Regions from separate parts of the Xenorhabdus sp. SGI 60 genome, predicted to be linked through region 2. Evidence: riboswitches for the same ligand, from Rfam matches in the RefSeq annotation. Region 2 holds a riboswitch; each other region holds the start of a gene.
The links. Region 2 has a riboswitch for thiamine pyrophosphate ahead of thiB (thiamine ABC transporter substrate binding subunit). Riboswitches for the same ligand answer to the same signal wherever they lie in the genome.
Positions count from the first base shown of each region.

Region 1 (3,732 bases), 3.4 Mb from region 2:
CGTGGGTAGAAATGCCCAGCCGTAATCCGGCTTGCTGGATAGCATTGAGATTGGCGATATCGAGATCTTCCTGCCCCAAATGAACGCCATAGGCCTGGTGCTTGATTGCCAGATGCCAATAATCATTAATGAACAAACGGGCGTTATATTGACGACCGAGCGCAATGGCGGACTGAATATCCTTCTCTACCTGTTCTTCCGGCAGCCCTTTGATGCGCAATTGCAGAGTGCTGACACCGGCTGCCAGTAAACGCTCAACCCACGTCAGGGAATCCACCACAGGATAAAGCCCCAACCGGTGTGCTGTTGGCGCAAAAGGGGCTTGCGGACGGATTGAAATATCAGGCTGATTTTTCATGTACCACCTCCTCCGCACTGTGATATAGCTCACTGCCACGGGAACGGAATGCTTCTGACATCTGTTCCATACCCGCTTCCTGTTCCAGTTTTGCTGCATAATCGCGTACATCTTGTGTGATTTTCATTGAGCAGAATTTTGGCCCACACATGGAACAGAAGTGGGCCACTTTGCCGGATTCCTGCGGTAAGGTTTCATCGTGATAGGCGCGGGCGGTGTCAGGATCAAGTGCCAGATTGAATTGATCTTCCCAGCGGAATTCAAACCGCGCCTTTGACATAGCATTGTCACGGATTTGTGCCCCCGGATGGCCTTTGGCGAGATCTGCCGCATGGGCTGCGATTTTGTAAGTAATCAGGCCTTGTTTGACATCTTCTTTATTGGGCAAACCGAGGTGCTCTTTGGGGGTGACATAACACAACATGGCACAGCCAAACCAGCCAATCATGGCGGCGCCGATGCCGGAGGTGAAATGGTCATAACCTGGGGCGATATCGGTCGTCAATGGCCCCAACGTATAAAATGGGGCTTCGTGGCAATGTTCCAGCTCTTCCGTCATATTACGGCGGATTAGTTGCATTGGAATATGCCCGGGTCCTTCAATCATGACTTGAACATCGTACTCCCATGCGATCTTGGTCAGCTCACCAAGAGTATACAATTCTGCGAATTGGGCTTCGTCATTGGCATCCTGAATTGAACCGGGGCGCAATCCATCCCCCAAAGAGAGGGAGACGTCATAGGCCGCACAAATTTCACAAATTTCGCGGAAGTGGGTGTAGAGGAAATTTTCTTGATGATGGGAAAGGCACCATTTCGCCATAATTGAGCCGCCACGGGAAACAATACCGGTCAGGCGTTTGGCGGTCATCGGTACATAACGCAACAGTACACCAGCATGAATAGTGAAATAATCCACGCCTTGTTCGGCCTGTTCCAGCAAGGTATCGCGGAACATTTCCCATGTCAGGTTTTCTGCGATGCCGTTGACCTTTTCCAGTGCCTGATAAATCGGGACAGTACCAATGGGAACCGGGCTATTGCGTAGTATCCATTCGCGGGTTTCGTGGATGTAGCGTCCGGTGGAGAGATCCATTACGGTATCTGCGCCCCAACGGGTAGACCAGATCAATTTTTCTACCTCTTCTTCAATAGAGGATGTGACGGAAGAATTACCGATATTGGCATTCACTTTCACCAGGAAATTGCGACCAATAATCATCGGTTCAGATTCAGGATGATTAATGTTGGCGGGAATAATCGCACGGCCGGCAGCAACTTCCTGACGGACAAATTCGGCTGTGATGTTTTCCGGTAAGTTGGCACCGAAACTTTGCCCTGCATGTTGCTGGCGCAAAACTTCACTGCGAATGCGTTCGCGCCCCATATTTTCACGCAATGCGATAAATTCCATTTCTGGTGTGATGATCCCTTGGCGTGCATAGTGCAATTGGGTGACACGCTTGCCATGCCTGGCTTTCAGTGGATATGGGCGATGGTGAAAGCGCAGGTGATCCAATCCAGCATCAGCAAGGCGTTGTTGGGTAAAATCAGAACTGAGGACTGAAACAGGTTCGGTATCATCGCGTTCATCGATCCACGGCTGGCGGATCTTAGGTAAACCCTTCCTTACATCCAGTATGGCAGCAGGATCGCCATAAGGGCCGGAAGTGTCATAAACCGGGACAGGTTCGTTTGCCTCAAATTGGGGTTTTTCTTTCGTGCCCCCAATGAATGTGGGAGAAAGTTGGATTTCACGCATAGGAACCTGAATATCTTGGCGTGAGCCTTCAAGGTAAATGCGCTTTGAATTGGGAAAAGTGACCCCTTGAACGGAATGGATAAATGCTTGTGCCGCATCTCTTTGAACCTTACGTGGCCTCGCTGGATGGGCTTTAGGCGAGATATCAGCCGTTGGAATAACAGTATTCGAAATAACGATATTGTTGGACTTAGACATAGCAAATTCCTGACTGTGTTATCGCCTGTCTCATTGTTGATCAGGCTTAAGTTGAGAAAATTGCTTGTCTGGAGCTCGCAGGGAGTAATGATTGGGGCTGATTGGTATCTGTACATGATTACATAAATGTACAAAATACTGGCAGCGGAGTGATTACTCTTGTTCCCTTCGCGGGTATTAGCCCGATCAGGTTCTGCGGATCCCGAATTAACGGTCTCAGCCTGTGTCCATCGTGATATACGTTGAACGCTAGGCACTCCGACAAGAAAAAACACCTCAAAGTATAAAGGGGATTGTGAAAACTACAACTCCGTTTTTGGGAGCATTTGTTTTGACATTACTGTGACTCCTATTTAAGAAGGGTATTCAACAGTGCGGTTAGTATAACGAGATTGAAGACGTAATAAATCACATAACCAATGATGGAACAGATTATGCAACAAAAACTGACAGGTAGAGAACAAGGCTGGTGGATTGTCAGTCTTGAAAATCGGGTTTGGCTACCACAAGGGGAGTTACCTTTAGGTAGTGCCAATCAATGGTCATTGCAAGGCCATATGGCACAACCCATCGGTGAGTGGTTAGGAGAAACGGTCTGGTTGGTTCGTCAGAAAATGGCTTCAGATATGTCCTCTCCTCGTTTAATTGCTGATCGGGATGCGAAGTTATTTCAGTTGGTTGGGCGTGGTGTTCAACTGGCTGAGTTTTATCGTTCACATCACTATTGTGGTTACTGTGGTCATGAGATGCAGCATAGTCAGCGTGAATGGGCCTGCTTGTGCAACCATTGCCATGAACATTACTATCCACAAATTGCCCCTAGCATCATTGTCGGTATTCGTCGTCATGACCATATCTTGCTGGCACAACACCAGCGTCACCGCAATGGGGTCCATACCGTGCTGGCCGGTTTTGTTGAGGTGGGGGAAACCCTGGAGGAGGCTGTGCATCGTGAAGTGATGGAAGAGAGCGGAATTAAGATCCGTAATTTGCGTTATGTTGCCTCCCAGCCGTGGCCTTTCCCGAATTCATTGATGGTAGGCTTTCTGGCCGATTATGAGAGCGGTGAAATCAATATTGATCCCGCTGAACTTATCAGTGCAGATTGGCACCGTTATGATAATCTTCCCTTGATTCCTCCTCCTGATACGATTGCTCGCCGTTTAATTGAAGATACGGTGGCGTTATGCCGTCATCAGTAATCATCATGTTATGGGAGGTTATGCCAGAAGTTCAATTTCAGGCATGTTAAACTGCACCAGTTTTTTCGTGTGTTTGTCGTGCATAAATTAATCAAGGGAGCTTGTCATGAATGAGTTGAAAAACGACCGCTATCTGCGTGCCTTATTGCGTCAGCCCGTCGATATCACACCGGTATGGATGATGCGTCAGGCCGGTCGATATTTACCTGAAT
Region 1 is NZ_CP196860.1:355,197-358,928, forward strand. Features, by position in the region: gene thiE (thiamine phosphate synthase) at 1-358, opposite strand, end outside; gene thiC (phosphomethylpyrimidine synthase ThiC) at 342-2,318, opposite strand; TPP riboswitch at 2,465-2,589, opposite strand; gene nudC (NAD(+) diphosphatase) at 2,753-3,520, shown strand; gene hemE (uroporphyrinogen decarboxylase) at 3,627-3,732, shown strand, end outside.
Region 1: linked by a shared signal. The riboswitch ahead of thiC (phosphomethylpyrimidine synthase ThiC) and the one ahead of thiB (thiamine ABC transporter substrate binding subunit) in region 2 are both predicted to bind thiamine pyrophosphate.

Region 2 (3,732 bases):
AATGGTTGTGTTTAGCAGGAGAAAAAAACCTGTGGCAAGGACGATCCCCGGCATGGCCAGGATCAACAATCCGCTACTTTCCATTGCCTGTCCCCAGCGCGGGGAATGGCGTAAGCGTAATTCGCGGCTACTCCATAGCAACATCATGGTGAAAATAACACACAGCAATCCTGCACCTACTGCAATAATGATGGACGTGGTAAGGGCTTGCCATAAAGCGGGTTGGCTTAAGACACCTAAAATATCACGATTCAGGCCATCCACGATGACCGCCAATAAAGGGGGAAGTAACAGCAATAACGCGATGCCAATCAGTAAACCATCAGATAATTTTTGCAGCCATGAATCCTGTGGATTACGCCATTGTTGTTGATGCCCATAACCAACAGAAAGCGCGCCTTTAAGTTTTTGGCTCAGCAGCACCAAGCCAAGGCAACAAAAAAGTTGTATCAAGGCAAGCAGGGCAGCATGACCAAGATCGTAGTCGTAACTCAGCGCCTGATAAATGGCAAGTTCAATGGTCGTTGCGGCGGGGCCACCGCCGAGGGCCAGAACCGTCGCGAAACTGGCAAAGCACAGCATAAAAATCAGCGCACCCGTCGGTAAAATTTGACGGCGCAAATAAGGCCACTCGATAAAACGAAAATGTTGCCATTCACTCATACCAAGCTGGGCGGCAAGTTGGCGCTGCTCAATAGCAATACTCTCCAGAGATTGCAGCAATAACCGTGTTGCCATTGGCATATTAAAGAAAATATGTGCCAACAAAATGCCTTGTAGCCCATAAGGTGTAAAACGATATTCAACGCCTATCCATTGGCAAAGATTCGCCAGCCAGCCGGTCTGACCATAAACGGTGAGAATGCCAAACAGGGCAACCAAAACAGGGAGAATCAATGTCATGGCGCATAAGCGCAGAAAGAGAGTCTTTCCTGGAAAACAACGACGGTACAGTGCCCGAGCCAGAAAAATGGCCGGTGTTACCGATAAAACGGCAGAGAGAAATGCCTGCCAGAAGGTGAATAGAATGACATGCCAGAGATAACTGTCATGCAAAAATGTCTGCCAATGGCTTTCAGGTGCATTGAACCACAGCGCCCCGAACGCCGACAGGGCAACCATCATTAACAGGCCGGAGGCAAGAACCCCCGGCAATAACCAACCCGCGATTAACGGCTGACAGCACTTTGCCATGTACGTATCCATTTTGTACGGTGTTTTGCCACATCATCTGCGTTGAATTGCAGGGATTTCTCAGGAACCGGAAGTTGTTTGAAAACGTCGGGTAAAGGGATATCAATGACAGGATACATCCATTGGGTTGTTGGAATGACTTGCTGAAATGCCGGAGAAAGCATGAAATTCAAAAAATTCTGTGCCAGTTCTGGCTGTTTGCTTGAGGTTACCTGAGCGGCCACTTCAATTTGCAAGTAATGTCCTTCCTTGAAAATAGCGGCGGCGTAGTTATCTTTTTTCTCTGACATAATGTGGTAGCCAGGTGATGTGGTATAGCTCAACACCATATCCCCTTCACCTTTCAGAAACAGGCCATAGGCTTCACTCCAGCCTTTAGTAACAGTGAGTGTCTTTGGAGCCACTTTTTGCCACTCCTGAGCGGCTTTGTTGCCATAGAGTTTTTGTATCCAGAGCAATAGCCCTAAACCCGGCGTGCTGGTACGTGGGTCTTGGTAAATAATCTTCCAATTCTGGTGGTTATTGATTAATTCATCCATACTTTTGGGGGGATGAAGCAGGGTATTTTTGTTGTAAATAAAGGCAAAATAACCGTAATCGTAAGGAATAAACGTCGTGTTGTGCCATGCAATGGGTAATTTCAGTTTTGAGGTATCGACGTGACTTGGTGTGAATAATCCGGTTTGTTGAGCGGCTTGAATCAGGTTGTTATCTAACCCCAGTATAATATCTGCGGGTGTTTTTTTGCCTTCCATTCTCAAACGGTTCAGCAAGGAGACGCCATCTTCCAACGCAACTAGTTTCAGTTCACAGCCACATTCTGCCTCAAAGGCTTTTTTGATGGCAGGCCCTGGTCCCCATTCAGAGGCAAATGAATCATAAGTATAAACTGTCAGGGTAGGTTTTGCCTGGCCTGTCTGAGCAAAAACACTGGTAGCAATAGACAGCAGGCTGATAGCCATAAAGCGGGAAAATAATTTCGTAAACACTTTGCTCTCCTATAGTTGCATATATCAATAGTTAGCAATATTGATAATTATATACATCAATCACTTAATGTTTGTTATTAGCAGATAGCAAAGGATCTGAGAAGGTGCTAAATGAAAATGACATCTATTATATCAATGAGTAGCGCCTCAAATCCCTACGACGGTACTAACCGGTTCAGGTTCGACGGGTTTGTTCTCAGCAGTACTGTTTTGCGACAGCCGTACCCCGTTGAGATAGCAGTATTGTAGAGACTTCGGCTACGTCTGCAAAGTCTAATCATAGAGGTTTACCGCTCGAGATGAGTGTGAAACAATTGGCTATCTTTTTAAATTTGTTATACCGAGAGGTAGTCTGGTGATCGATGATGATGGCTACCGCCCGAATGTAGGAATTGTAATTTGTAATCGCCAAGGGCAAGTTCTGTGGGCCCGCCGTTATGGGCAGCATTCCTGGCAGTTTCCTCAAGGGGGTATCAATCCTGGGGAATCACCAGAGCAAGCAATGTATCGCGAGTTGTTCGAAGAAGTTGGTTTAAATCGCAAAGATGTACGGGTTCTTGCCTCAACCCGGAGTTGGTTGCGTTACAAATTACCCAAGCGTTTGGTGCGTTGGGATACAAAGCCTGTTTGTATTGGGCAAAAGCAACGTTGGTTTTTATTACAGTTATTGTGTAATGAAGCGGATATTAATGTGCAGCGCAGTAAGACACCGGAATTTGATGGTTGGCGTTGGGTCAGTTATTGGTATCCTGTCCGGCAGGTCGTTTCTTTTAAACGCGATGTCTATCGCCGCGTGATGAAAGAATTCTCTTTTATTGTGATGTCAACGCAGGAGTCGGCTTCATTATTCCATTCACCTTATTTACATCGTCGTAGAAAAAGTTAGGTTATTGCTATGCTCATGCGCTTACGGGAAATTGTTGAAAAGGTTGCGATGGCAGCTAATTTATCTGAAGCGCTTGAGTTATTGGTTAATGAAACGTGCCGGGCAATGAACACGGATGTCTGCTCTATTTATTTGGCGGATCATCAGCGGCAATGTTATTACCTGATGGCAACCAAGGGGTTGAGAAAACCCAGGGGGCAAGCAATTAGTCTCGCCTTTGATGAAGGCGTAGTGGGGCAAGTTGGGCGTTTGTCTGAATTAATTAATCTCGCTGATGTCCGTGATCATCCCAGTTTTAAATATATTCCCCAAGTAAGAGAAGGAAGTCTGCGGGCTTTTTTAGGTGTACCGATTATTTATCGTCGCCAATTGCAGGGAATACTCGTTGTCCAGCAATATGAGCGACGGTTATTTGATGAAAGTGAAGAATCTTTCATGGTGACACTGGCGATGCAACTTGCTGCTGTTCTCGCTCAGGCGCAAACCAAAGGGTTGTTCGGCCAGTATCGCCAGACCCGCATTAAGGCGTTTGCTATTTCTAATGGCATTGTTATGGCACAGGGATGGCAAGATCGCTCCCAACCGTTGTTGGAGCAAGTGACTGAAGCATTGACGCTGGATTATCAGGCTGAACGCTCCAGACTGACTTTGGCGCTTGAAGAA
Region 2 is NZ_CP196860.1:3,795,599-3,799,330, forward strand. Features, by position in the region: gene thiP (thiamine/thiamine pyrophosphate ABC transporter permease ThiP) at 1-1,194, opposite strand, end outside; gene thiB (thiamine ABC transporter substrate binding subunit) at 1,170-2,156, opposite strand; TPP riboswitch at 2,318-2,422, opposite strand; gene rppH (RNA pyrophosphohydrolase) at 2,539-3,069, shown strand; gene ptsP (phosphoenolpyruvate--protein phosphotransferase) at 3,079-3,732, shown strand, end outside.

Region 3 (3,732 bases), 2.2 Mb from region 2:
CGATTTAACCGGCCAGGCGAATCATCTGGCCGCAACGATCGGCGCCGATATCGTTAAACAAAAAATGGCTGAAACTAATGGTGGTTATACTGCTATTGGGTTCGGGCATACAGATAAACGCGTCTATAGCAATTTGACCTCTGAACATCCGATTGATCTCGTTCGTTATCAAATTGCTAACTGTTATATGGGACGCGCTGGATTAATCAATTCAGGTGGTGCTTCTGGAAACAATGACTTAAGTGATTCTGTCCGCACTGCCGTTATCAATAAACGTGCCGGAGGAATGGGATTGATCCTTGGCCGCAAAGCGTTCAAGAAATCGATGAAAGAGGGCGTTGAGTTAATTCGCTCCGTACAGGATGTTTATCTCGATAAGAAAATTACCATCGCTTAATCCATTAGATTCAGTACGTTCAAAATGGGGATCTCGCATCCCCATTATTCAAAAATTCACCACCATTGATGAAAATGGTGGACTGGTCCAATGCCATGACCAACCTGCAAACTATCCGCCTGCATCAGCGCCTTTTGTAAATATGTTTTGGCAACCGGCAACGTACTTTGCCAATCAGAGTAGGGGCGCAATGCAGCAAGTGCTGCGGATAAAGTACAACCCGTTCCATGAGTATGCCGTGTATTGACTCTGGGAGCGCTAAAACGCCACTCCCCTTCCGAGGTAAAAAGCCAATCCGGGCTTTCCTCATTATTTAAATGTCCGCCTTTCAATAAAACGGCCTGGCATCCCATTGAACGTAATGCACGCCCCTGCCATAACATTTCATCTTCAGTATTGGCAATATCACATCTCAATATAGCTGCTGCTTCCGGTAAATTAGGGGTGATCAAAGAGACGATCGGCAGTAATTGCTCTACCATTACGGAAACAGACTCTGGTGATAACAAAGGATCACCACTTTTCGCTACCATAACAGTATCCAATACAATGTAAGGAATAGGATAACGCTGCAACGACTCTGCTATTACAGCGATATTAGCCGCATTCGACAACATACCAATTTTGGCACTGTCGATCCTGACATCTGAAAGCACGGATTCTAATTGGGCAGCAACAAAGAGGGGAGCAAGTTCATAAACGGATTGTACACCCAGTGTATTTTGCGCAACCAACGCAGTGATAACTGTCGTACCGTAGGCCCCAAGCGCAGAAAAGGTTTTTAAATCGGCTTGAATGCCGGCACCACCGCCAGGATCGGTTCCTGCGATAGTCAGTGAATTAATTCTCATTATGGTGATTCCTACCACCAGCTAAAGAAAAGCGGGTATCGGAATAAGAGATATACCATGACTTCCCTACGCTGGCATTATCCAGATCAGGTAATACGGGTACTTCTCAGTTCAATAAAGAACGCCCCGAGTCAAAAAAAATCACTCCATTAGTACCCCAATAGAGTGATATTTGCAATAGGTTATCGCCAGATAATAAAACTAAACTAACGATAAATAGATTTAACCAGCAATCGAATAGCAGCTAAATTAAATTTATTACTATAAAGTTTTAACGTTTGCAGCAGCAGGACCTTTAGGACCATCCTGAATTTCAAACTCAACTTGTTGGCCTTCAGACAATGTTTTAAATCCATCTTTCGTAATGGCAGAAAAATGTACAAATACATCTTTGCTACCGTCAGATGGAGTAATAAAACCAAAACCTTTAGACTCGTTGAACCACTTCACAGTACCAGTGATTTTTGCCATTTCAAAAATTTCCTTTGAATCACTTTATTAGCCTATTGGCATAAAAATAAACAAACCAGTATTAGTTACTGTTATTTATTAACAGAACTGTACTTCGTTTACCCATGTGTTTTATCACATACTCTTTATATAATCGCAAGCCATTTTTTTCAGGTGCTGGAGACAACGCACATATTTAAAACTCTCAATTTCTATTCCGAATTGAAATTACTCCATAACCTTTAAGTCACGTAACCCTATGAATATAGGTAAAAAGAAAAATTCACCCAAAGCAATATCTTTAATAAGATTAATATATAATATTGTTTTACATATCAGTTATGGTGTAGACCAGAGAGTTATCGTTATACAAAATTCATTTTAGATAGCTGTAAAAATTATGGCTAATTTCACTTATTATTTTTGAACATACAATATAGTCGTTTTACCTGTAACCAGCTTACTTTTTGTTTATCATTTGTTAAATATTATTCAATTATAATATTTGTGGGATAATTTTTTACTATTCATCTATACGATTTATTGATTTCATAAAGTACATTTTGCTGGAGTAGTTAGCGTTTAAAATGAAACTACATTGTCAAAAAAGAGTATAAATATTCTTATTCTGAATTATGGAGAAAATACAGAAATAATATTTTATTAAAAATAGAATTCACCAGATAATGGCGTTTAGTTACATAAAATAACGCTAATGTATTATTTAGCACTGACAATAACAATCAGCCGGGCATAATACCCGGCTGAAAAAACATGGCATGGATTGGCAACTAATCTGCTTATCTCTTGGCTTTCTTTGAGCGAACAATCAAATAACCAATCCATAAGACACCTATCCAAAACGGCATCAAGATGACTGAAATACGAATTGGTGGCATCGTTAGTATAATAACAAGAATGAATGCCAGGAATACTAAACACAGATAGTTTCCAAATGGATACCACAGTGCCTGAAATTTCGTCTTGACACCTTCTTTATCTTTAGCTGAACGGAATTTCAAATGAGCACAACAAATCATAATCCAGTTAATGACCAGAGTTGTTACCACTAATGCCATTAACAACTCAAATGCCTTACCGGGTATAACATAGTTAATCAATACACCAATTGATGTTGCCAGCGCTGATAAACCAATAGACAAGACAGGCACATTGCGTTTGTTAACTTTTGTGAGTGCATAAGGCGCATTACCTTGTTTAGCCAAACCATACAACATCCGGCTATTACAATACACACCACTGTTATAAACAGACAACGCCGCCGTTAGTACCACCACATTCAGCACATTCGCTACCCAGAAGTTATCCAGATCATGGAAAATCAAAACGAATGGGCTGCCGCCTTCTACCACCTTCTCCCACGGGTACAACGACAGCAAAATAGCCAATGAACCGATATAGAACAGCAAGATGCGATAAACAACCTGGTTAGTGGCTTTTGGGATATTTTTCTCAGGATTTTCTGCTTCTGCTGCGGTAATGCCTACCATTTCCAGCCCACCAAATGAAAACATGATCACAGCCAGCGCCATAATCAAGCCAGAAATCCCATTTGGCATAAAGCCGCCCTGCTGCCACAAGTTGGTGATACTTGCCTGTGGGCCACCATTACCGCTAATCAGCAAATAACTTCCAAAGATAATCATCCCGACGATGGCACTGACTTTAATGATAGAGAACCAAAATTCGGTTTCACCATATAACCGAACATTAATTAGATTGACGAGATTAATCAGTACAAAGAATATTGCGGCAGAGATCCATGTTGGAATTTCCGGCCACCAATATTGGATATACATACCAACAGCCGTTAATTCTGCCATTCCAACCAAAATAAACATTGCCCAATAATTCCAGCCTGCCAGAAAACCGGCAAAATTCCCCCAATATTTATAAGCAAAGTGGCTAAATGACCCCGCGACTGGCTCTTCGACAACCATTTCGCCCAGTTGTCGCATAATTAAAAATGCGATAAACCCACCGAGCGCATACCCAAGGAGCACTGAAGGCCCT
Region 3 is NZ_CP196860.1:1,556,329-1,560,060, reverse strand. Features, by position in the region: gene fbaB (class I fructose-bisphosphate aldolase) at 1-397, shown strand, start outside; gene thiD (bifunctional hydroxymethylpyrimidine kinase/phosphomethylpyrimidine kinase) at 454-1,248, opposite strand; TPP riboswitch at 1,295-1,387, opposite strand; gene cspE (transcription antiterminator/RNA stability regulator CspE) at 1,510-1,719, opposite strand; gene ACSJJG_RS07510 (amino acid permease) at 2,499-3,732, opposite strand, start outside.
Region 3: linked by a shared signal. The riboswitch ahead of thiD (bifunctional hydroxymethylpyrimidine kinase/phosphomethylpyrimidine kinase) and the one ahead of thiB (thiamine ABC transporter substrate binding subunit) in region 2 are both predicted to bind thiamine pyrophosphate.